3 regions of the Pseudoalteromonas sp. PA2MD11 genome follow, and region 3 is predicted to be linked to each of the others. Evidence: predicted binding sites of a transcription regulator. Region 3 holds the regulator's gene; each other region holds the start of a gene.
What was found. The regulator FliA, encoded in region 3, starts transcription of late flagellar genes. The targets are predictions, from matches to a motif close to CTAAAGNTNNNNNNNNNNNNGCCGATA.
Positions count from the first base shown of each region.

Region 1: the regulator FliA is predicted to act here: its motif matches at 1,897-1,923, upstream of ISP07_RS20095 (DUF5610 domain-containing protein).
Region 2: the regulator FliA is predicted to act here: its motif matches at 4,665-4,691, upstream of pomA (flagellar motor protein PomA).

Region 1 is NZ_JADKNF010000029.1:905-8,724, forward strand. Features, by position in the region: gene murI (glutamate racemase) at 1-682, opposite strand, end outside; gene ISP07_RS20095 (DUF5610 domain-containing protein) at 749-1,867, opposite strand; gene trmA (tRNA (uridine(54)-C5)-methyltransferase TrmA) at 2,032-3,129, shown strand; gene ISP07_RS20105 (DUF523 domain-containing protein) at 3,132-3,584, opposite strand; gene ISP07_RS20110 (thiol:disulfide interchange protein DsbA/DsbL) at 3,645-4,283, opposite strand; gene ISP07_RS20115 (thiol:disulfide interchange protein DsbA/DsbL) at 4,302-4,925, opposite strand; gene ISP07_RS20120 (serine/threonine protein kinase) at 4,956-5,930, opposite strand; gene ccoG (cytochrome c oxidase accessory protein CcoG) at 5,996-7,426, opposite strand; gene ISP07_RS20130 (hypothetical protein) at 7,705-7,820, shown strand, end outside.
Region 2 is NZ_JADKNF010000005.1:255,291-263,110, reverse strand. Features, by position in the region: gene ISP07_RS08730 (M20 metallopeptidase family protein) at 1-321, shown strand, start outside; gene ISP07_RS08725 (DNA topoisomerase III) at 323-2,233, opposite strand; gene ISP07_RS08720 (hypothetical protein) at 2,300-2,776, opposite strand; gene ISP07_RS08715 (flagellar motor protein MotB) at 2,907-3,830, opposite strand; gene pomA (flagellar motor protein PomA) at 3,834-4,601, opposite strand; gene xseB (exodeoxyribonuclease VII small subunit) at 4,874-5,116, shown strand; gene ispA ((2E,6E)-farnesyl diphosphate synthase) at 5,121-6,008, shown strand; gene dxs (1-deoxy-D-xylulose-5-phosphate synthase) at 6,097-7,820, shown strand, end outside.
Region 3 is NZ_JADKNF010000003.1:62,267-70,086, forward strand. Features, by position in the region: gene flhF (flagellar biosynthesis protein FlhF) at 1-415, shown strand, start outside; gene ISP07_RS05005 (MinD/ParA family ATP-binding protein) at 408-1,268, shown strand; gene ISP07_RS05010 (RNA polymerase sigma factor FliA) at 1,295-2,005, shown strand; gene cheY (chemotaxis response regulator CheY) at 2,046-2,429, shown strand; gene ISP07_RS05020 (protein phosphatase CheZ) at 2,447-3,214, shown strand; gene ISP07_RS05025 (chemotaxis protein CheA) at 3,230-5,521, shown strand; gene ISP07_RS05030 (protein-glutamate methylesterase/protein-glutamine glutaminase) at 5,584-6,744, shown strand; gene ISP07_RS05035 (flagellar motor protein) at 6,737-7,501, shown strand; gene ISP07_RS05040 (flagellar motor protein MotB) at 7,508-7,820, shown strand, end outside.

The sequences.
Region 1 (7,820 bases), on a different contig from region 3:
TAAGAGTAAAGCCTCGTAAAGCAATTAAACTTTCAACGCGCTTAGCAATCGCTTTGCCTGAGTCAATAAGGAAGATCTGTTGTTTATAGTAGTCACTAATCGCGCTGGCTAGTAATGGAAAGTGTGTACAGCCAAGTACCAATACATCTATATCTTCTGCTATCGCTAAATCACTCAATACATTCTCAAGCTTTGCTTTATTGATTTTCTGCGTATGAAATAGTGTTTCTGCAATTTCTACCAGCTCAGTTGAGCCATATAAGCTGACTTGTGTGTCTTGGCTATGAGTACTAATTAAGTTTGCAGTATAGCGACTCTTGATAGTTGATGGTGTTGCCAGTAAACCAATATGTTTGCTGTTACTTATAGCGCAAGCGGGTTTTATCGCAGGTACTACCCCGACAACTTCTATATTTGTGTGCTGGCGAATAGTTTCTAAGGCAGAGGTAGAGGCGGTATTACACGCAATAACTAGAATATCAACTTGTAAGTTTGCTGTCTCGATAAACTGTAGTAGCGCTAAAAGGCGGGCTATGATCGTTTGCTGACTTTGCGCGCCATATGGCAATAAAGCATTGTCCATAAAATAACTATAATCAGCATCTGGGATCAATGCTTGGATCTGTTCAAGTACGGTTGTTCCACCTATACCAGAATCAAACACCATTATATGAACTGACAAACTGCTTACCTCGGATCATCAAAGGTCAGCAGTTTGCCATGCAGCTTGATAAAAAGAAAGAAAGGGCTAAGCCTCTTCTTCTGTTGCCGAGCGAAGCTTATTCATTTGCTCAAACATTGCTTTGGTATAATCCACCAGCTTACTGACTTCTTCTTTATCTTGGTTTAACCATTGTAAGATGCCAGCCAGTTCATTTTGCAAACCAATGTCACCCGCTTTATTAAACGCCTGTTTCAAGTCGTCATTAAATGGCGCTATTTTCTCAGCAACTTCTTTTTCGGGAGCAGGTTTATATTCTTCATACCCTTTGATAGCTGCTACTGTTTTGGTTTGTTTCAAATCCATGGTAAAGCCAACGAGTTGCTCGTTACCTAAGTTAAGCTCTTTAGCTTGTTCAAAGGCATCTTCTAATGAACCAGAGAAGAATGTTTCGCTAACACTCTGCAAGTCTTCCATCAATTCATTGATAGCTTGCTGCTCTTGCTCATTTAAATCACCATTGACCGACATCGAGAATGATAAATCACGTGATTGCGAAGACTCACTGACAAAGGCTTCGTTGTCGCCATTTTTGCTATAGCTGCTTGCAGACTTGCTTTCGTATGCATCAGCAAAGCTAATACTTACTTCATCACCTTCAGCGGTGGTGAAAGTGTACTCCGCGTTATTACTTAAACTGATGTATTGAGCTTGGCTTACTGAAACCGCATTAGGCTTAGGATTGAACAAGTCTTCTTCTAATTCATCAATACCTTTAAAAATACCTTCTTTAGACTTTTCGATACCCTCTTCGATGTCATCGTTAAGAATACCTGACTCTTTAAGCTCATCATACGCATCGTCGATGCCCATTTGCACACCTTTACGTGCATCACCTAGCATGCCTTTGAGTTTTTCATCATCAGCACCATCGGCTTTTGCTTTACGAAGTGCGCCGCCAACAAAGTCGAGTACGTTTTTCACGATCTCTTCAAAGTCGAACAAGGGTTTATCTTTTTTTTCTTCGGCTTTAGGTAAACCTAGTGCCTCAGCAAGTTTATCATCAAGAACTTTTGCCGCGAGCTCTCTGCCGCGTTGCTGATAACTATCTTGACGATTTTGAATGGTAGGCTGCTGCAGTGCCTGTTTACCATTGTATTTATTCACATTTGTATTAGGCATATAGCCTAGGTTGCCAATTTTCATGATCCGACTCCATGTTATGGTTAACTCATTATCGGCCAAAAACCACAGAACTTAAGTTTTTTGTATAAAAAAACGACACTAAAATAAATAACAAAACTAGACAAATCCTCAGCGCTCCCTACAATAGCGCCGTTATACAGCTAAGAGATAAAAGGTAATCAGCCATGGCGGTTATAAAAATTGATACAACTCAATACGATGCACAATTGAGTGAGAAAGAGCAGCGCATCACCTCACAGTTTCGACGTTTTGGGGTCGAAAAATTAGAAGTGTTCGGCTCTGATCCTATTCATTACCGCCAACGTGCAGAGTTTCGTGTTTGGCATGAAGGTGAAGACCTGTTTCACATCATGTTTGATCAACAAACTAAAGAAAAGATCCGCGTTGATGAGTTTGACCCTGCAGCACCTTTAGTGGGTGAAGTGATGCAAGCGATGATCGAAAACTTAAAAGACAATGAAGTTCTGCGCCGTAAGCTGTTTCAAATCGATTACCTTTCAAGCTTAAGTGGTGAGATCCTTGTTAGCTTGTTGTATCACAAACAACTAGATGAGCAGTGGCTACAAGCAATTAAAGAGCTTAAAGCAAAACTGAGCACACAGTTTAAGATTGATTTTATTGGCCGTGCTCGTAAGCAAAAAGAAGTGATTGGTAATGACTATGTTATCGAGCGTTTAAACGTAAACGGTAAAGAGCTTATTTATCAACAAGTCGAAAATAGCTTTACGCAACCGAATGCAAAAGTAAACATCAAGATGCTAGAGTGGGCACAAGCCCTTTGCCAACCACTCAATAATGACTTACTGGAGTTATATTGTGGGAATGGTAACTTTTCGATTGCTCTTGCGGGTTCATTCGACCGGGTATTAGCCACTGAGATATCAAAATCATCGGTTTACTCAGCACAATACAATATTGCACAAAACAAGGTTGAGAACTTAGATATCATTCGTATGTCGAGTGAAGAGTTCACTCAAGCAATGAAAGGCGAACGTACCTTCTCTCGTTTAGATGGCATAGACCTGAAAAGCTATAACTGCCAAACAATCTTGGTGGATCCACCACGTGCTGGAATGGACACGCTAACTTGTGACCTAGTTGCGAACTACGACAACATTATTTATATCTCGTGTAATCCCGATACCCTAGAACGTGACCTTGATCACTTATGCAAAACCCATGAAGTAAAACGTTTTGCAATTTTTGATCAATTCCCTTACACCCATCACATTGAATCAGGTGTGTTTTTACAACGTAAATAAAATCACTCTGCCAGCGCAGCAAATAGCGCTGGCAACTGCTGCTCGCTGAATACAGCTATACCATTGTCAGTTAACAGCCTTGCAGTTAACCCCATCCCTGAAATTTTCTTTCCTGAATGACTACCATCGTAAATAGTATTGCGACCACATGACGGGCTTGATTCTTTTAACAACGCATAGCGAATGCCCTGCTTTTTGCAAAGTTTAAGTGCTTGTTCTGCGCCATAAGCAAACTGCACTGTGACATCTTGCGCATCTTTGGTAAGTACTCTACCCACTTTGATTTCTGCAGGCGGCCTTGGTGTAGGTAAGCCACCAGCTACTTCAGGGCAGAATGCAACGAGCCTTTCTTGCTGTTTAAGAGTTTCTAAACCAGGATGGAGTAAGTTTTGCGATTGCCCGTCATAACGAACAGGGTTTCCTAACAAACAGCTTGAAACTAATAGTTTTTGCATTTGCTTTACCAATAAAAAAGCTCCGCGAACGGAGCTTTGAATTAAATTTAACTAATTAGCTTATTTATCAGCTAGGTAGTTAATTAAATCTGCCATGCTCTTTGCATCACTGATGCCTGAGTCCGCACCTAAGATTAAGCGATATTTACCATTAACAATAAAAGTTGGAACGCCTTTTAAAGCACCTTTTTGTTGGTAGTATTCTTGGTCGCGTTTCATTTTAGACGCCATAGTACGTACAGAAAAGCTGTTGTAGTACTTATCAAAATCTTCAGCCGATACACCTTGTGAAACAAAGATGTCTTTCATATCAGCTAGTTCGTTAATACGAGCACGCTTACCGTGAATATGATTAAACACAGCGGCTACTAACGCGTCTTTCTGTGGTAACACATTAGCCGTCGCATAACCTTGCGCTAAGATGGTTTGAATTTCTGGGTCACGAGGACCTGAAAAATCAACATGGCTCTTTTTGAATTTAACGCCATCTTTAAGAAGTGTTTTAAGCTCTTTCACAACTGGCTCGAAGTTATTACAGTGTGGGCAGTAGAATGAGAAGAACTCTTTTACTTCTGGCTTTTTAGAAGCGCGGGCATCAATCGTTTCATAATGCTTACCTTCTTCATATTGAGCAGCTGAGGCATTTGCCGCTAAACCTAGCGTGGCAGCCATTAATACAGCTTTTACTAACTTGATCATTACTTCTTTACTCCAAAATTATTGTTTTAATAAAAATTCGACTAATTCATCAAGCATCTGCTGGCTCTTGATGGTATTTAAATTAATTTTGTATTTATCATTGACGATAAAAGTTGGTACACCTGTTAAGGCGCCCATGTCTGAATATTTTTGCTGCTTATCTTGCATCGCTTTTTCAGCGCTAATCACTGGCATGCTTGCAATTTCAGCATCAAACACTTCATTACTAATACCATTAGTTGCAAGTAGTGCTTTAACGTCTTTCATGTCTTTAAGTAAGGCACGTTGTCTATGGATGCTGTTAAAGATTTGATCAGCTACTTGTTCTGCTTTGCCATGTTGCTTAGCGATTAAGTAGGCATAGCTTAAGTTACTTTGAGTTTGCTTAGACACACCGCCTAAAAAGTTAACATGACTTTTTACAAATTCAGTCCCTTCAGGAAGACTTGCCGTTAATGCTTTTGCAACTGGTTCAAACTGAAAACAGTGTGGGCAATAAAATGAAAAGAACTCGGTTACTTGAGGTGTTGCACTTTTCTCAACTTTTAATACTTCGTATTGATTACCTGCTTCAAAATCAGCAGCAAAGGCCGCAAAAGGTAAACATAAAATGAGTAGACTTAACTTTAATTTTTTAAACATTGTTCTCTCGACTTTATTAACTTTAAAAATTTATGGTAATAATTTTAATGGTGCTTCTTGTAGCGCTGCAAGCTGTTCTTTTAACGCTAGTATTTGCTGCTCCCAGTATTTGTCTTCAGCAAACCATGAAAAGTTCCGCGGGAACGCAGGATCATCCCACCTTTTCGCCAACCAGCCCATGTAATGCACCATTCGCATCGCTCTAAGTGGTTCAATCAGCTTTAATTGGCTGTGATCAAAATCGCAAAATTCTTCGTACGCTGCGACTAAAGTGTCTAACTGTAACAGTTGATTGTTACGATCGCCACTGAGCATCATCCAAAGATCTTGAATTGCAGGCCCTTGTCGGCTGTCGTCTAAATCAACAAACATTAATGCATCACCAGACCACAGTATATTGCCGGCATGACAGTCACCGTGCAGACGAATAGTTTCAACATTTATATACTGCTGTGTGGTTTCTTTGATCACCAAATCTAAAATAGTATAAAAGGCGTTCTCTAATGCCATTGGCACCAAGTTACTTGCCTGTAACTGAACTTTAGCTGTCTTAAGATATTCTTCACAGCTGATCACAGGTCTATGTTCAAATGGCTTTGCTTTTGCTACTTGGTGCATTCGTCCAATTAAGCGGCCAAGTACATCAAGTTGATCTAAATTATCAACTTCAAAAATGCGGCCCCCCACACTTGGGAATAACGTAAACAAATAACCATCATGCTCAAATAAGCTTTGCCCTTCGATAATTACAGGTGCAACAACTGGCACTTCGGCATCAGCGAGTTCAAATGCAAATGCATGCTCTTCTAAGATTTGCGCCTTACTCCAGCGCTCTGGACGGTAAAACTTAACAACATAACGATGGCCATCTTCTGCTTTAAATTGATAAACACGGTTCTCGTAGCTATTTAATGCCAGCAGCCCTGATTCAGCATAAACACCGATACTTTCAACCGCATCTAAAATTGAATCGGGTGTAAGGTCTACAAAACTAAATTTACTCATAATGCCTCATCATATAAAAAAAGCGGGAAAATCCCGCTTTTTATTCATTCGCTCAGTGTACTTAATTATCGCGCCTTAAAGAAGTTACTCGGCTGTGAAATCTGCACATCAGGCTCACCATCGACAGAAAGTACGAACTCAAACTTCGTCATCGGCTTTTTCAAATCATATGGATCAACAACCAATGACAGTGGCACGTTATAAGACTCGCCAGAAGGTACTGTGAAAGTTTGTTTGCCAATGTACTCAAAGTTATCAAGCCCTTCAACACGAATATTAAAGGTTTGCTGATGCTGAGCTTTGTTAATTACTTTTAGTGTATAGGTGTTTTCAACTAGGCCATTAAAGTCAACACGGTATAGCTGATTACGGTCACGGATGATATCCAACTCCATCGGTTTACGCATCGCAATATTTGCCACCAGCGCCCCTGTTAACACCACTAAGATAACTAAATAACCAATTAACTTAGGGCGCAGTGCGTGTGTTTTGTTGTCTGGCGTTTCTAAGTTGCGTTCTGTGGTGTAGGAAATAAGTCCGCGTGGGTAATTCATTTTATCCATCACCCCATCACACGCATCGATACATGCACCACAGTTAATACACTCATATTGTAAGCCGTTACGAATATCGATCCCCGTTGGGCACACCTGCACACATAAGTTACAGTCGATACAATCACCTAAGCCAAGCTCTTTTGGATCTTGCTTGCGTGAACGTGGGCCGCGGCTCTCACCACGTGCCTCATCATAGCTCACGGTAAAGGTATCTTTATCGAACATAGCTGATTGAAAGCGAGAATAAGGACAAATGTGTAAACACATAATCTCGCGCATCCAACCCGCATTACCATAAGTACAGACTGCAAACACGGCTAAACAAATATACGAATACGCTGTTGCATCAAGAGTAAAAAGATCAGGTAGCAACTGGCGGATAGGCGTAAAATAACCAACAAAAGTAAACGCTGTATAAAGTGAGAATAACCACCAGCTACCGTGCTTGGCGCTTTTTCGCCAAAACTTATCAAAGTCCATCGGGCGTTGATCTAGTTTCTTTCGCTGATTAGCTGTACCTTCAAACTTTTCTTCAAACCAAATAAAAATGAAAGTCCAAACAGTTTGTGGGCAAGTATAACCACACCAAACCCGTCCATAGAAAGTAGTTACTAAGAACAACGCAAACGCCGCCAACATTAAAATGAAAGCAAGGATAGTCAGATCTTGTGGCCAAAGCGTTAAACCAAAAATGTTAAACTTTTGCCCTACCAAATCGAACAGTACAGCTTGCTGGCCATGGAAGTTGATCCAAGGTAGTAGCATGAACGCAAGCATGCCGATAAAACCAATTCGCTGCCTTAACAATTGGTGTAAGCCAGTTACAGCTCGAACATAAATACGGTTACGTGGATTAAATCTATCATCGAGGGAAGCATTTTCCGGTTTCTGGATTTTTACTTCCGTTGGGATATTTTTAACCTTAATCTGATTATCCATTAAAATTCCTCAACGCCACTAGGAAATAATACTCAAACATATGTTTGCAGTAAGAGGTTTCTGTGCCAATAAGCAAATCAGAATACATCTCATTACGTTCAAAGATTTCTGAAACTTTAAATCTATATATTGCATTATACTCAATCTATGGAAAATTTCAGGGTTCGATTTCATATACGAACTTTTAACTATTTAATCGTATCTGCTTGCTTTTAAAACAACCATTTTATTAAACTTGCAGCTACCACCTATTCATTCAGATCAAAGTTTATTGGACTATGAAAAAATTTCTCATCTTAGTGCTTATAATTTTAGCACTTTTCACAATTGATCATCCTTTGATCAAAGAACCTAGGGACAGGTTACTAGGTGAGGGAGTCGGTATGATTTCTGA
Region 2 (7,820 bases), on a different contig from region 3:
TCAACTTATAACAATCCTGCACAAACCAATGTAGTGCGTTCAGCAATTGCTAACGCTATTGGTGAAGACAATGTACTTGAAACTGAAGCAGTCATGGCCGGTGAAGACTTTGGCCTTTATGGCCGTACAGAACAAAATGTGCCGATTACTTTGTTTTGGTTAGGCGGTGTTGAACCGAGTCAATATGACTCAGCAATGCAATCTGGCGCAACATTACCTTCTTTACACTCAAGTAAGTTTGCACCTGATTACAAAAAAGCACTTCCTACTGGAATTACAGCAATGAGTAACGCCGCGGTTGCCCTATTCAACAAAAAGTAGTTTAGGCTGAGTTAGCTCTGGGCTTAGCCTTCCTTTTAAAACGTCGCTTTTGCGGCGTTTTTGGTAACTGGGCAAAGACTTGGCTATCGCATTGCTTGGCTTGCTCAACTAAAGCATGTAACTCTTCCAACAATGGTGTTAAAAATTGCTGATAACTCATATGCTGTTCAGCGATATTACCTAACGATGCTTCCCACTTAGCTGTTAAGTCAGGGCTAGCAAGCTGTTCTGGTAATGTACTTATGAGTGCTTTACCTGTTGCGGTAGCCAGAATGTTTTTACCCTGACGTTCTAAAAAACGGCGTTTAAATAAAAGCTCAAGAATACCGGCTCGCGTAGCTTCAGTACCAAGACCATCTGTTTCCTTAAGGATCTTTTTAATTTCTGGGTCTTTCACATACCGACTGATGCCTGTCATGGCACTTAATAAGGTCGCATCAGTAAAATGCGCTGGCGGTGTCGTCATTTTGTCTACTACTTCACCTTGATTGCAATGCAGCTGTTGACCTTTTTCAAGTGGTGGTAAGGTTTGCTCATCTTTTAACTCTGTTTTGCCCATTAATATTTTAAAGCCTAAGCTAACATCTTGCTTAGCTGCTGCTTTAAAAAGCCCACCCGCAATTTCAACCGTTATTTTGGTTTCGTTAAATAGATAGTCTGGATAAAATTGGATTAAATAATGACGACAGATCAAGCGATAGATTTTTTGTTCATCACTATTTAAGGACGCTGAGCGAAGTTGTTTTTCGGTAGGAACAATAGCGTGGTGAGCTGCCACTTTGCTGTCATTAAAACATTTACTCCGCTTACTGGTATCAGCTTGCTTACAAGCTTCAATTGCTTGACCTTCATTATTAGCGATGGCGGCAATAATACTCGCGGCATCTTTATGATGATCTTTTGGTAAATAGCGATTATCTGAACGAGGGTACGTAATTAACTTATGACGCTCATACAAGTTTTGGCAGGTATCTAGCACTTTTTGTGCAGGCATTGAAAACGCCTTTGCCGCATCAATCTGTAAAGCGGATAAATTATAAGGTAGCGGTGCCTGTTGTTTTTTTTGCTTTTGCTCAAGCTCAACCACTTTAGCTGGTTGATTAGTTATACGTGACACAACATTTTCAGCAAGCCCCCTATGCAATACTCGCCCTTCTTCATCTTGATAAGGTTCACATGCTTTACTGGGTTGCCACTTTGCAACAAATGTTTGCTGCTGCTGAGTTTCAAGGTGCGCTAAAACTTCGTAAAAAGGTTTTGCTACAAAATTAGCGATTTCATTATCACGATTAACGACTAAACCTAAAATAGGCGTTTGAACACGCCCAACAGATAGCACATTGCCAAATCCAGCTTTTTGCCCAGCAAGCGTATAGGCTCGAGTTAAATTCATGCCAAATAACCAATCGGCACGTGATCGAGCTAAGGCAGACACGCTCAAAGGAATAAAATCGCGGTTCGATTTCAAATTATTTAGTGCTTTTTTAACTGCACTTAAGTTTAAGTCGCTGATCAAGAGTCGTTGAATTTGCTGTTTTTTGGCTTGGCTAAGTTTAACCTGTTCGATCACTTCATCAACCAATAACTGACCTTCACGATCAGGGTCGCCGGCATGAATTATTGTACTTGCCTGCTTAATGAGCTTTTTTAGTACAGTAAGTTGTTTGCGTGTTTTTGCTTTAGGTATTAATTGCCATTGTTCTGGCACGATAGGTAAATGCTCAAATCGCCATTTTTTAAAACTTGCATCGTAATCATCGGGCTCTGCTTGCTCAAGTAAATGACCAATACACCAAGAGACACAATCTCCATTACCAAGCTCTATATAACCATCATGTTTTTTTTGTGGTTTTGGTAGAGCATCTGCAATGGCTCGTGCCAAGGATGGTTTTTCGGCAATGTAAAGTTTCATAACGCAACACTAAATACTGTTTTTATAAACAGTAGTCTAGCACAGGATTTTTAACGAAGAAACGCCTTAAGCTTGCTGGCTTCGTCGAGTAAAAAGATAGATAAGTGGTAGGTAACATACGACCACAGTACCAATATTGATTAGCGGTAGCAGGGTCTTATACATGTAAGTGCTGTAAGACAAATCCCAAAGGTGGCGGTCAACTAAACGGAACAGTTGCAAAATAGGCGCCATTATCACAACCAACTGCCCTAAAACACTTTGCCATAAGTAGACTTTATCTTTAATACCTAAGTAAGCAATGATTGCCATCCAAGCAATATCATTAAAAGCCCAAACGACATAGCGCCAAATATAAATGTCATCAAATTCACGTAAGCCGCTATGAATTAAGGTACCGTATAAAAAGAAACATGCTGTTATTACGGTAAAGTGGAATGCCTGCCAATCTTTGCGGAGGTAGAAAACGAAAATAGCAGGGCTCAGAATGAACACCCAGCTATTATTCAAAATTGAGATGGCATATACAAACCAATCAGGCAAAATTAACTAACCTTAATCTGTTTTACCATCATCGTCGCCACTACCATTACCAGGCATGTAGCTATATTTATCAACTTTTTTCATTTTTATTCTCTATTACATTTGTTAATGAGGCTTAACTTTAATTGATTTACTGCCTTACATCAATAGGTTCAGATTCGTGTGCTTTACCTTGCATAATAGAGATTTCAACACGGCGATTTCGCTTACGATCTTCATCGGTTACATTTGGTACTAGAGGCCTGGTTTCTGCGTGGCCGACTACCATCATACGGGACTTATCAAACCCTGGCGCTTTTTCCATTTCACTGGCAACTGCCACCGCACGTTTTGATGATAAATCCCAATTATTAGTATAAAGCTCATTCGATACTTGGAAGTCATCAGTGTGACCTGACACGGTTATTTCACCCGGCACATCTTTTAACAGCGTAGCAATATCACGAATAATAGGTTTAAACTTTGGCTGTAAAAAAGCACTACCTGATGGGAATGAACCATTCTCACGAATGCGAATAATAATTTGCTGACCTAATGACTCAAGCTCAATTGCCCCATCCATAATTTGCTGTTCTAGTTGCTGGGCAATTTTCTTCACAAGTTCATTGGTTTGTTCTTGATCAGCTGCAGAAATTGACTGTTCTAAAGCTTGTTGCTGAGCCGTACTTTGCGATTCACCACCACGTTTATTACCGCGCTGTTCTTGACGCCCCCCGGCAGAGCTTTCGTCGCCAGCCTGAAACTCAAGCATTTGTTGCGTCATTTCTACGGTTTGTTGTTGAATCGTTTCAATAGGAGTAGGTTCAGGTTTACCCGGAGTGAACTCCATGGCAATGACCGAGGTTCCCTTTGGAATATCTTTTACTTCAATTTTATTTTGTACACCAAAAGCAAACTTCATGGAGCCGGCAATTTGCTTAAACTTCAGTACGTCCATTTCTGAGAAAGCAAGCAAGAGTACAAAGAAGCACATTAATAATGACATTAAATCTGCGAAGGTTCCCATCCAGGCGGGTAAACCCGGTGGTGGACATTTGCACTCTTCATCTGACATGCTCTACTCCTCGGTATCAACTTTACGTTTTGATTCGGCTAAGTAGTTTTTCAAAATACCTTCAATTACTTTCGGGTTCTGACCGTCTTGAATACCTAGCACCGCGTCAAGAATTAAGCGTTGATTAAGGGCTTCTTCGTCTTTACGCAGTTCTAGTTTTACCTGAATTGGAATAGCAACAACGTTTGCTAAGAAAGCACCATAGAGAGTTGTTAAAAGGGCAACTGCCATTGCTGGGCCGATTGCCTTTGGGTCATCCATGTTTGATAACATAGCAACCAGACCGATTAGCGTACCGATCATACCCATTGCAGGAGCAATATCGGCAAGTGATTTGAATAAACCAGCACCGAGTTCATGACGGTTAGCAGTAAGAGAAATATCTTTTTGCAGCGTGGCGCGAACGACATCAGCATCATGACCATCCACTAACATATCGACCCCTTTACGCATAAAACCGTTGGGGATTTCAGCTTCTTCTAATGCTAAGAAGCCACCTTTACGTGCTGAATCAGCTAATTCTACTGCTTTTTCAATTAATTCTTCCGGAGATTCGATTTTGAACATAAAAGCTTTTGCTGCCACTTTACCTATGCCCAAAAATTGCCCCATGGTGAAATTTGATAATACAATAAAAATCGAACCACCAAATACAATGACCACCGAAGGCGTGTTGTAAAACATTGCAACTTGGCCATCACTACTTAACACCATCGACATAGCAATTAAGCCTATGGCACCAAGAATACCTATTATGGTTGCTAAATCCACATACCCCTCCAGAGGAACAATTACACGATACACTCAAGTATCAAATTTTTATTATTAACTGCTTATCGGCAAGCAGTTGAAATACTTAAATCATTAAATGAATTAATTTTATTTTAATGTAAGATTTTTAAGCTACAAGTTTAAGCTGTATTTAAAATCGTAAAAATAGCATACTAAAAATGAATTATGCGTAAAAAAACACATCATTCTTTGACCTAGTTTAGCATTCCCCCTAAAATTGGCCTCACTTTCTAACAGCTATCGAGGCCACAATGGCAACAAAGAAACCAGAAAACTTAAGCTTTGAAGAAGCACTGGATGAATTATCTCAAATTGTTGCACAAATGGAGCAAGGTGAATTGTCACTGGAACAATCACTAAAACAATTTGAACGCGGCATTGCGCTAGCAAACGCTTCGTCTGGTAAGTTACAACAAGCCGAACAAAAAGTTGCCATTTTAATGGGTAACGATAGCCAAGCGCCTCTTAGCAATTTTGATTCAAACTTGGACTAATTAAGTGCAATTAAAAGAACAATTACAACGCGCTCGTGAAGACGTTGAAGCACATTTAAATCGCTATTTTGAACAGCCACTTAAAACCGAAAAAAACATCAAAGAAGCCACCCACTACGGTGTTCTAAATGGTGGTAAACGCTTACGTCCTTACCTTGTATATGCAACGGGCCGGATGATGGGCGCGGACAAGGCCGATCTTGATATTCTTGCCGCCGCTATTGAGTGTATTCATAGCTATTCTTTAGTTCATGATGACTTACCAGCAATGGATGATGATGACTTAAGACGTGGCCGCCCTACCTGTCATATTGTCTATGGCGAAGCACAAGCCATACTCGCAGGTGATGCCTTACAAACACTGGCATTTGATTTAATTGCCAATCATCAATTTGCTGTTTCTGCGAGCCAGCAAGTAAAAATGATTGCCTCATTAAGCAAAGCCTCAGGTATTGAAGGTATGGTAGGTGGGCAAGCACTGGATATTGAAGCGACCGATAAAGAAATTACAGTTGCTCAGCTAGAGCGCATTCATCAGCTAAAAACGGGTGCCTTGCTTAATTGTGCAATTACACTCGGTGCATTGAGTGCAAAAAGCTGTGATGAACATACACTCGCGCAATTAAACCTATTCGGTCAAGCAATTGGGCTGGCCTTTCAGGTACAAGACGATATCCTTGATGTAGAAGCTGATACTGAAACATTAGGTAAGCCACAGGGTTCCGATGTTGCTGCAAACAAAGCAACCTACCCTGCTTTATTAGGGATGGCAGGCGCAAAGCAAAAAGCACAAGATTTGCTGGCTCAAGCCCATCAAGCTCTTGAGGCTATTGATTACGACACCAGCGAATTGGCGAGTCTTGCAAGCTATATTGTTGAACGCAATTATTAATACCTAAAAAGAAAGACAAAATAACTAAAAAATCGGAGCGGCAATGGGCTATAATGCACTCTGGTTAGCGAAGGATGTATAAAAAATCATGACACTTGATAGTAGCAAGTATCCATTATTAAGTTTGGTTGACGAACCAGCACAACTGCGTGATTTAGCGCAAGACAAGTTACCTGCGTTTAGTAAAGAGTTACGCGAATACCTACTTAACTCAGTTTCGCAAAGTAGTGGTCATCTAGCATCAGGTTTAGGCACTGTTGAGTTAACAGTTGCACTGCATTATGTTTATAACACTCCTGAAGATCGTTTAGTTTGGGATGTGGGTCATCAAGCATACCCGCATAAAATCTTAACGGGTCGTCGTGACCAAATGCATACTATTCGTCAAAAAGACGGTTTGCACCCATTCCCATTCCGTGAAGAAAGCCCATACGATACTTTCAGTGTTGGTCATTCGAGCACCTCAATTTCAGCAGCCTTAGGTATGGCCATTGCTGCAGAAAAAGAAGGTAAAGATCGTAAAACCGTTGCCGTTATTGGCGATGGTGCGATCACTGCTGGTATGGCATTTGAAGCAATGAACCACATGGGTGATGTTAACCCTAACGTGTTAATTATCTTAAACGACAATGAAATGTCGATTTCAGAAAACGTGGGGGCACTCAATAACCACTTTGCCCGAATTTTATCTGGTAGCTTCTACACCAATATTCGTGAAGGCAGTAAAAAGCTCCTTTCTGGTTTACCGCCTGTGAAAGAACTTGCTAGCCGCATGGAAGAGCACCTAAAAGGAATGGTCATTCCGGGTACGTTCTTTGAAGAGTTAGGCCTAAATTACATCGGCCCAATTGATGGTCATGATGTAAATATGTTGGTTGATACCTTACGTAATATGCGTAACCTTAAAGGCCCACAGTTACTACATATTAAAACGCAAAAAGGTAAAGGTTATAAGCCTGCTGAAGCGGATCCAATTGGCTACCACGGTGTACCAAAATTTGATCCGAGCATGTCGAAATTACCAAAATCAAAACCGGGTGCTGCCACATTCTCAAATGTGTTTGGTGACTGGTTATGCGATATGGCAGCCCAAGACGACAAGCTAATGGCAATTACCCCTGCGATGCGTGAAGGTTCAGGCATGGTGCGTTTTTCAAAAGAGTATCCTGCGCAATACTTTGATGTGGCGATTGCTGAACAACATGCTGTAACGCTTGCAGCAGGCCTCGCTTGTGAAGGGTTGAAGCCTGTTGTTGCTATTTATTCAAGCTTTTTACAACGCGCTTACGATCAACTTATCCACGATGTAGCATTACAAAACTTACCTGTTTTATTCGCTATTGACCGTGCAGGTATTGTTGGTGCTGATGGTGAAACTCACCAAGGCGCCTATGACTTAAGTTTTATGCGCTGTATTCCTAATATGATTATTATGGCGCCAAGCGACACTAAAGAGTGCCGCCAAATGCTTTACACTGGCTACCAATGCAATCAACCTGTTGCTGTTCGTTACCCACGTGGTAGTGCCGGCAATTGTGATGTTGAATCAACAATGAGTGCGATTGAAATCGGTAAAGCGCGTAGTATCAAACAAGGTAGTAAAGTGGCCATCTTGTCGTTCGGTACGCTGTTAGAGAGCGCCAAAGTAGCCGCAGATGAGCTAAATGCAACAGTGATTGATATGCGCTTTATCAAACCTCTTGATACTGAAACTATTAATGAGTTACTTAGCAGCCATGATGTCATTGTTACTTTAGAAGACAATGCCATTGCAGGCGGTGCTGGTTCTGCTGTGAATGAATATTTGGCTGC
Region 3 (7,820 bases):
AGTATTAATAGACACAGCGGGTATGAGCCAACGTGATTTACGTTTAACTGAGCAGTTAAATACTCTGATGCGTAATCAGCGTGTTGATATTCGTAGTTATTTAGTGTTAAGTGCGACAGCACAGATAAATGTGTTGCAAGAAACCGTAAGACACTTTAAAAAGGTTCATCTAAGTGGCTGTATCTTCACTAAATTGGATGAATCTTTAAGTTTAGGTGAGATTATTAGTATAGCGATTCAAAATCGCCTGCCAATAGGGTATCTTACTAACGGTCAGCGTGTTCCTGAAGATATTCGCGTAGCGAATGCTGAAAAACTAGTGAAAAAAGCTGAACAATTGTATTTAAAACGAGCAAAAGCACAACATTCACGACGTCAAGCAGTAGCGTCGAACACAGTAGGGATGTATGATTAACACAGTATTAGATCAAGCAAGCGGCCTGCGCAAAATGAATCAAAATAATAATAGTGGCGTTAAAGTTATCGCTGTGACTGGCGGTAAAGGTGGAGTGGGTAAAACCAATGTTTCACTCAACACCGCAATCGCATTAGGGCAGCAAGGAAATCGTGTATTAGTACTAGATGCCGATTTAGGTTTGGCAAACTGTGACGTGATGCTTGGCCTTCGTGTTGAACGTAACTTATCTCATGTTTTGTCAGGCGAGTGTGAGCTTGACGAAATTCTCGTTGAAGGTCCTGCAGGTATAAAAATTGTACCTGCGACGTCTGGTTCGCAAAGCATGGTGGAATTAACACCATCTGAGCATGCAGGCCTTATCCGCGCTTTTAGCGAGTTAAACACTGAGTTTGATATTTTAATTGTCGATACCGCCGCAGGTATTTCTGACATGGTATTAAGCTTTTCTCGTGCAGCCCAAGATGTTGTTGTGGTTGTATGCGATGAACCTACCTCAATTACCGATGCTTATGCGCTTATAAAAGTGCTTAGCCGTGAGCATGGCGTATATAAATTTAAAATTGTTGCCAATATGGTGCGCAGTTTGCGTGAAGGGCAAGAATTATTTGCTAAACTTTCAAAAGTAACGGATCGCTTTTTAGACGTTTCAATGGAGTTGGTAGCTACCATTCCTTATGACGAGAACATGCGTAAATCTACGCGACGTCAAAAGGTGATTGTTGAATTATTTCCAAACTCACCAGCTGCGGTGGCGTTTAAAACATTAGCAACAAAAGCAGTTAAGTGGCCGATCCCTAATCAACCTTCTGGCCATTTAGAATTTTTCATTGAAAAACTAGTAAACGGCTAACTATGACAACATCGGTGAATAAAGCGATGGGATATCAATCAGCACAAAACTTAAATGCGATTGTTGAAAAACATGCCTCTTTAGTTAAAAAAGTGGCGTGCCATCTAATTGCTCGTTTACCTGCCAGTGTCCAACTCGATGATTTAATTCAATCAGGCATGATAGGCCTAATTGAAGCATCAAAAAACTTTGATGCTAGCAAAGGGGCTAGTTTCGAAACTTTCGCTGGAATTCGTATTCGTGGTGCGATGTTAGACGAAATTCGTAGAGGTGACTGGGCACCACGTTCTGTTCACCGAAATGCCCGTCTAGTGGCTGAAACCATAGCCGAATTAGAAAGCACGCTAAATCGTGAACCTAAAGATACAGAAGTCGCTGAAAAACTTGATATAACGCTCGATGAGTACCATCATATTCTACATGATGTAAATTCTAGTAAAGTATTAGGTATAGAGGACTTAGGCGTTGATGAAGACGTCATTACACCTGTAGGTCAGGATTTAGGACTAGACAAACCGTTTAATAACGTTAAAAATGAGCGGTTTAACCAGTCTCTATTAACGGCTATCCAATCGTTACCAGAAAGAGATGCACTTGTTTTGTCTTTGTACTACAACGACGAAATGAACTTAAAAGAAATAGGACACATACTCGATGTTAGTGAATCGCGTGTGAGTCAGATACATGGTCAGGCGATGATTAAGCTCAAAGCAAAAATCAATGACTGGATTAATTAGTAGTAAGTAAATATAGGTTCAAACCTCACCGGAGGATGTTTTGGATAAAAACATGAAAATTCTTGTTGTTGATGATTTTTCTACAATGAGACGTATCATTAAAAATCTATTAAGGGATTTAGGTTTTACCAATGTGCAGGAAGCTGACGATGGGTCAACAGCATTGCCAATGCTACAAAATCAAGAATTTGATTTTGTTGTAACAGATTGGAACATGCCAGGTATGCAAGGCATTGATTTGTTAAGAGCAATTCGTGCTGATGATAGCCTTAAGCATATTCCTGTATTAATGGTGACAGCTGAAGCGAAAAAAGAACAAATTGTTGCTGCTGCTCAAGCGGGTGTTAATGGCTATATCGTTAAACCATTCACTGCTGCGACACTTAAAACCAAATTGGAAAAAGTGTTTGAACGTTTAGGTTAATCTAAGGGGAGAGGCTTATGTCAGCACTAGCTGCGCCTCAAATAAGTTTAGAGCAAGCTCGTCAACTTGTTGAGTTTCTTGAAAATGGTGAACAAGAAAAAGCTGATCAGCTGATACTTGAAACAGCATCAAAAGAACAATCAGAGCTGTTTGCTGAAATCGGTAAACTGACGCGACAATTACATGAAGCGCTAAAAAACTTTGATCTAGATACTCGTCTTTCAGATTTAACTACCGATGCGATCCCAGACGCTAAGCAGCGCTTAAATTATGTTATGGAAATGACAGAAAGCGCCGCTAACAAAACCATGGATGCAGTTGAAGCTAGTTTACCTATAGCGCAACAACTTGCAGATGAAATAGCGACGATTAAACCCACGTGGGATCGTTTAATGAGCCGAGAAATTGAGCTCGGTGAGTTTAAAAAGCTATGTCATAGCTTAGATAATTTTATGAATAACTCGCATACTAAAACCGATGAGCTACAGGGCTTGATGACCAATGTGCTGATGGCACAGGACTATCAAGATTTGACGGGGCAAGTAATCCGTCGCGTCATTGAGTTAGTGCGAGAAGTAGAAGACAGTTTAATTAATCTCTTAACTGTGTTTGGCAGTCAAGAAGATGGTCATCAACAACAAGAAAAACAGGCCATAGAAAAAGCACCTGCAACAAGTGATACACTAGCAGGTCCAGAAGGGCCGATTATTGATAAAGACTCTCGTGATGATGTTGTCTCAGGACAAGATGAAGTCGATGATCTATTATCAAGCCTGGGCTTCTAAGAGGAGAGTAGCTGCATGAGCTTTGAAGTCGATGAAGATATTTTACAGGATTTCCTTGTTGAGGCAGGAGAAATCTTAGAGCTTTTGTCAGAGCAATTAGTTGAGCTTGAGAACAATCCCGAAGACAAAGATCTCTTAAACGCCATTTTTAGAGGCTTCCACACTGTCAAAGGCGGTGCAGGCTTTTTAAGCATGACTGAACTTGTTGATGCGTGTCACGGTGCAGAGAATGTTTTCGATTTATTACGCCAAGGTGTTCGCAGTGTCACTCCTGAGCTTATGGATGTTATTTTACAAGCTCTGGATACCATCAACGAAATGTTCGCAACGATTCAAAATCGTGAGCAACCAGAGCCTGCAGATCCTGCGCTTCTAGACGTTCTTCATAAATTAAGCCAACCACCTACAGCGGAAGAGCTTGCAGGTGAAGATGTATCAGTAGCAGACGATGTAGCAGTTGCACCTGAAGAACCTGCTGTTGAAGAGGCTGTTGTTGATGCACCTGAAGTAACAGCTAACACGGCAGCAGACAATATTGATGAAGATGATCCATTTGCGTTTGATATGTTGTTTGATGGCGGCGGTCTTGCTGATAGTAAGGCAGAACCACAGAATATTGATGAAATTACTGAAGATGAGTTTGAAAGCCTCCTCGATGAATTACATGGTAAAGGTCAAGGGCCAGCAGCGGCTGCTCCTGAAGCTATTAGCAGTGATAGTGATGATATCACCGATGATGAATTCGACAGTTTATTAGACGAATTACATGGTGTTGGTAATTTTGGTGAAGTAAAACAAGAAAATATAGCCAAACCTGAAACAGTAAAATCTGCACAACCAACTTCTCAAGCGCCAGCAGTAGATACTACAAGCAGTGACTCAGACGATGAAATTAGCGATGACGAGTTTGAGGCGTTGCTTGATGAATTACATGGTAAAGGTACAGCTCCACAGTCTTTAGAAACGGCTGCGCCAGAAAAAGCGCCTGAACCACCTAAAGCTGAACCTGCAAAACCGGCACAGCCTGCAGCATCAAAACCGGCACCTACTCCTAAGCCTGCCGCAGCTGCACCTAAACCGGCTCCAGCTCCTGCAAAAGCACCAGCAGCTTCTGCTGCACCGAAAAAAGCGCCACCACCACAAGCTGAAACAACGGTTCGTGTTGATACCAAGCGCTTAGACGAAATTATGAACATGGTGGGTGAGCTGGTATTAGTACGCAACCGTTTGGTTAGCCTTGCAAATAACAGTAACAGCGAATCAATGGGTAAAGCCATCTCTAATTTAGATGTGGTAACTGCAGACCTGCAAGGTGCGGTGATGAAAACCCGCATGCAGCCAATTAAGAAAGTATTTGGCCGCTTCCCACGCGTTGTGCGTGACTTAGCTCGCAGCTTGAAAAAAGACATTAACCTGCAGCTGGTTGGTGAAGAAACCGATTTAGATAAAAACTTAGTAGAAGCGCTTGCCGATCCGCTCGTGCATTTAGTTCGTAACTCGGTTGACCATGGTATTGAAATGCCAGATGTGCGTGAAGCCGCGGGTAAACCACGTACCGGTACAGTCACTCTTTCTGCTTCGCAAGAAGGCGATCATATCTTATTGACCATTCGTGATGATGGTGCAGGTATGGATGCTGAGAAGTTGAAAAAAATTGCTATCAGCAAAGGTGTGATTGATCACGACCAAGCAAGCCGCTTGTCGGATACCGAAGCTTACAACTTAATTTTTGCTCCGGGTTTCTCAACCAAAGAAGAGATATCTGATATTTCAGGCCGCGGCGTCGGCATGGATGTAGTAAAAACAAAAATCACCCAGTTAAATGGCTCTGTCAATATTCAGTCAGAGCTGGGTGTAGGTACTGTATTAGAAATCAAGGTGCCATTAACACTGGCTATTTTACCGACTCTTATGGTTATTGTTGGCGAGCAAACATTTGCTTTACCACTTGCTGGTGTGAGTGAAATTTTCCATCTTGATTTAACTAAAACTAATGTCGTTGATGGTCAACTGACAATAATTGTGCGTGAAAAAGCGATCCCGCTTTTCTATTTACAACATTGGTTAGTAAAAGGTGCCAACCGCCAAGAGCGTAAAGCTGAAGGTCACGTAGTTATTGTGCAAATCGGTACTAAACAAGTGGGCTTCGTGGTTGACTCGTTAATTGGCCAGGAAGAAGTTGTTATCAAACCTTTAGATGCCTTATTGCAAGGTACGCCAGGCATGGCTGGTGCGACAATTACTTCTGATGGTGGGATTGCATTGATCCTCGACGTACCTAGCATGCTTAAACACTACGTTGGCTAATAATAAATAATAAAGTGCAGCGTTTAACTGCACTTTAAGTGATATAAAACAAGAGAGTGCCAATGGCAGTCAAAGTATTAGTTGTTGATGATTCAAGCTTTTTTCGCCGCAGAGTCAGCGAAATTTTAGAGCAAGACAGCAATATTCAAGTAATTGGTTTTGCCGTAAACGGTCGTGAAGCGGTCGATAAAGCCCGTGAATTAAAACCTGATGTAATTACTATGGATGTTGAAATGCCGGTTCTTGATGGCATTAGTGCCGTGAAAGAAATAATGGCAGCAACACCGACTCCTATTTTAATGTTCTCATCACTCACCCGTGATGGCGCAACAGCAACCCTAGATGCATTGGATGCTGGGGCCCTTGATTTTTTACCGAAAAAGTTCGAAGACATTGCACGCAATAATGAAGATGCAATCGCGCTTTTACAAAATAAAGTAAAAGAAATTGGTCGCCGTCGCATTTCTCGTTTCTCGCGCCCAGCACCTATTTCGAGATCAACTCCGACTCCTACACTAAGAAGTAGTGGCGCTACAAGCAGTAGCGGTATTGTCCAGCCTGATCGCAGTTTTAGTCGTCCTGCTGCTGCAAGTTCGCCGGCTGCATCGTCATCGAATACGAGTAATATTCGCGCTTCGGGCAAGAAATATCAATTGGTTGCTATCGGTACATCAACCGGTGGACCTGTGGCACTGCAAACAATTTTGACTCAGCTGCCAGCTAATTTCCCACATCCTATTTTGCTTATTCAGCATATGCCAGCTGCGTTTACGCCAGCTTTTGCTGCAAGGCTAAATGGCTTATGCAAAATCAATGTGAAAGAAGCGCAAAATGGTGACCGTTTAGTGCCTGGCACCGCTTACTTAGCGCCAGGTGGCCAACAAATGCTAATAGAGGGGCGTGGTGGTTCTCGCACTCTGCGAGTATTTGAAGACGATAGTCCGCGTATTACTTACAAGCCGAGTGTTGATGTGACTTTTGCGAGTGCTGCAAAAACCTTCGGCGGTGATGTGCTAGCTGTAGTGTTAACGGGCATGGGCGCAGATGGCCGTGATGGTGCGCGTATGCTTAAGCAAGTCGGTGCGACTATTTGGGCGCAAGATGAAAAAACCAGTGTGGTGTATGGTATGCCACAAGCTGTTGCTAATGCCGGCTTGGCGAGTGAAAGCTTAGCGCTCGCAGATGTTGCGAATCGTTTAACGCGTGAGACTGGTTGTGGATAAACTGTCTTTCTTTGGCTTAATTGTCGCAGTAAGTGCCATCGCCTTTGGTTATGCATTAGAGGGCGGGGTTGTTTCTGCACTGTTTAATGGTCCTGCGCTTATCATCGTGCTTGGTGGTACGCTTGGGGCTGTCATGCTTCAGACCCCAGCAAGTGTTTTTACTAAAACACTTAAGATCAGTCATTGGGTGTTTTTTCCGCCGTATCACGATATTGATGCAGCTATCGAGCAAGTAAAGCGTTGGTCACATAAAGCACGTCAAGAAGGTTACTTAGCCCTTGAGTCGGAAGCGCTGTCGCACTCAGACCCGTATGCGGCAAAGGGCTTGAGTCTACTTGTTGATGGGATTGATGAGCAAAAGCTTAGAGATACGCTTGAAATTGATTTAATGCTTGAACGCGAACGCTTACTCGAGGTAAGTCGAGTTTATGAAGCTATGGGCGGTTATAGCCCTACAATCGGTATTTTAGGTGCAGTACTCGGTTTGATTCAGGCCATGCAATTTATAACGGATCCTGAAAAACTGGGTGCCGGTGTTGCTACAGCGTTTATTGCTACTATTTACGGTGTTGGTTTAGCGAATCTATTATTCTTGCCAATGGCGAATAAACTCAAGCAGCAAGTGGAACAAAAAATGCTGTATCATGAACTACTTGCTGAAGGCATTATTGCTATTTCGCAAGGTGAAAGCCCACTAAATATCGAACTAAAACTTGAGGCGTACCGTGTAGAGCGCCCAAGCTTAGTTGACGAGTAATTTATTATGATGCGCCGTCGTCAGCGTCATAACACGTCAAAAAACCAACATACTGAACGCTGGCTTGTCTCTTATGCCGATTATATGACCATCATGTTTGCTTTTTTTGTGGTCATGTATGCGATCGCAATTAGTAAAAATGAAGATTTTCAAATTCTCTCAGATTCACTAGAGCAGGTGTTTGAAAAATCAGCTCGTCAGCAACAACAGGTTGGCACTGGGGTTAACGGCACAGGCATACTAACTGACAGAGTCAGCCCTGAGAACGACATTCTATACGGTGAGAGCATTCGTAAAGATGAGCAAGGCCCTGAATTAC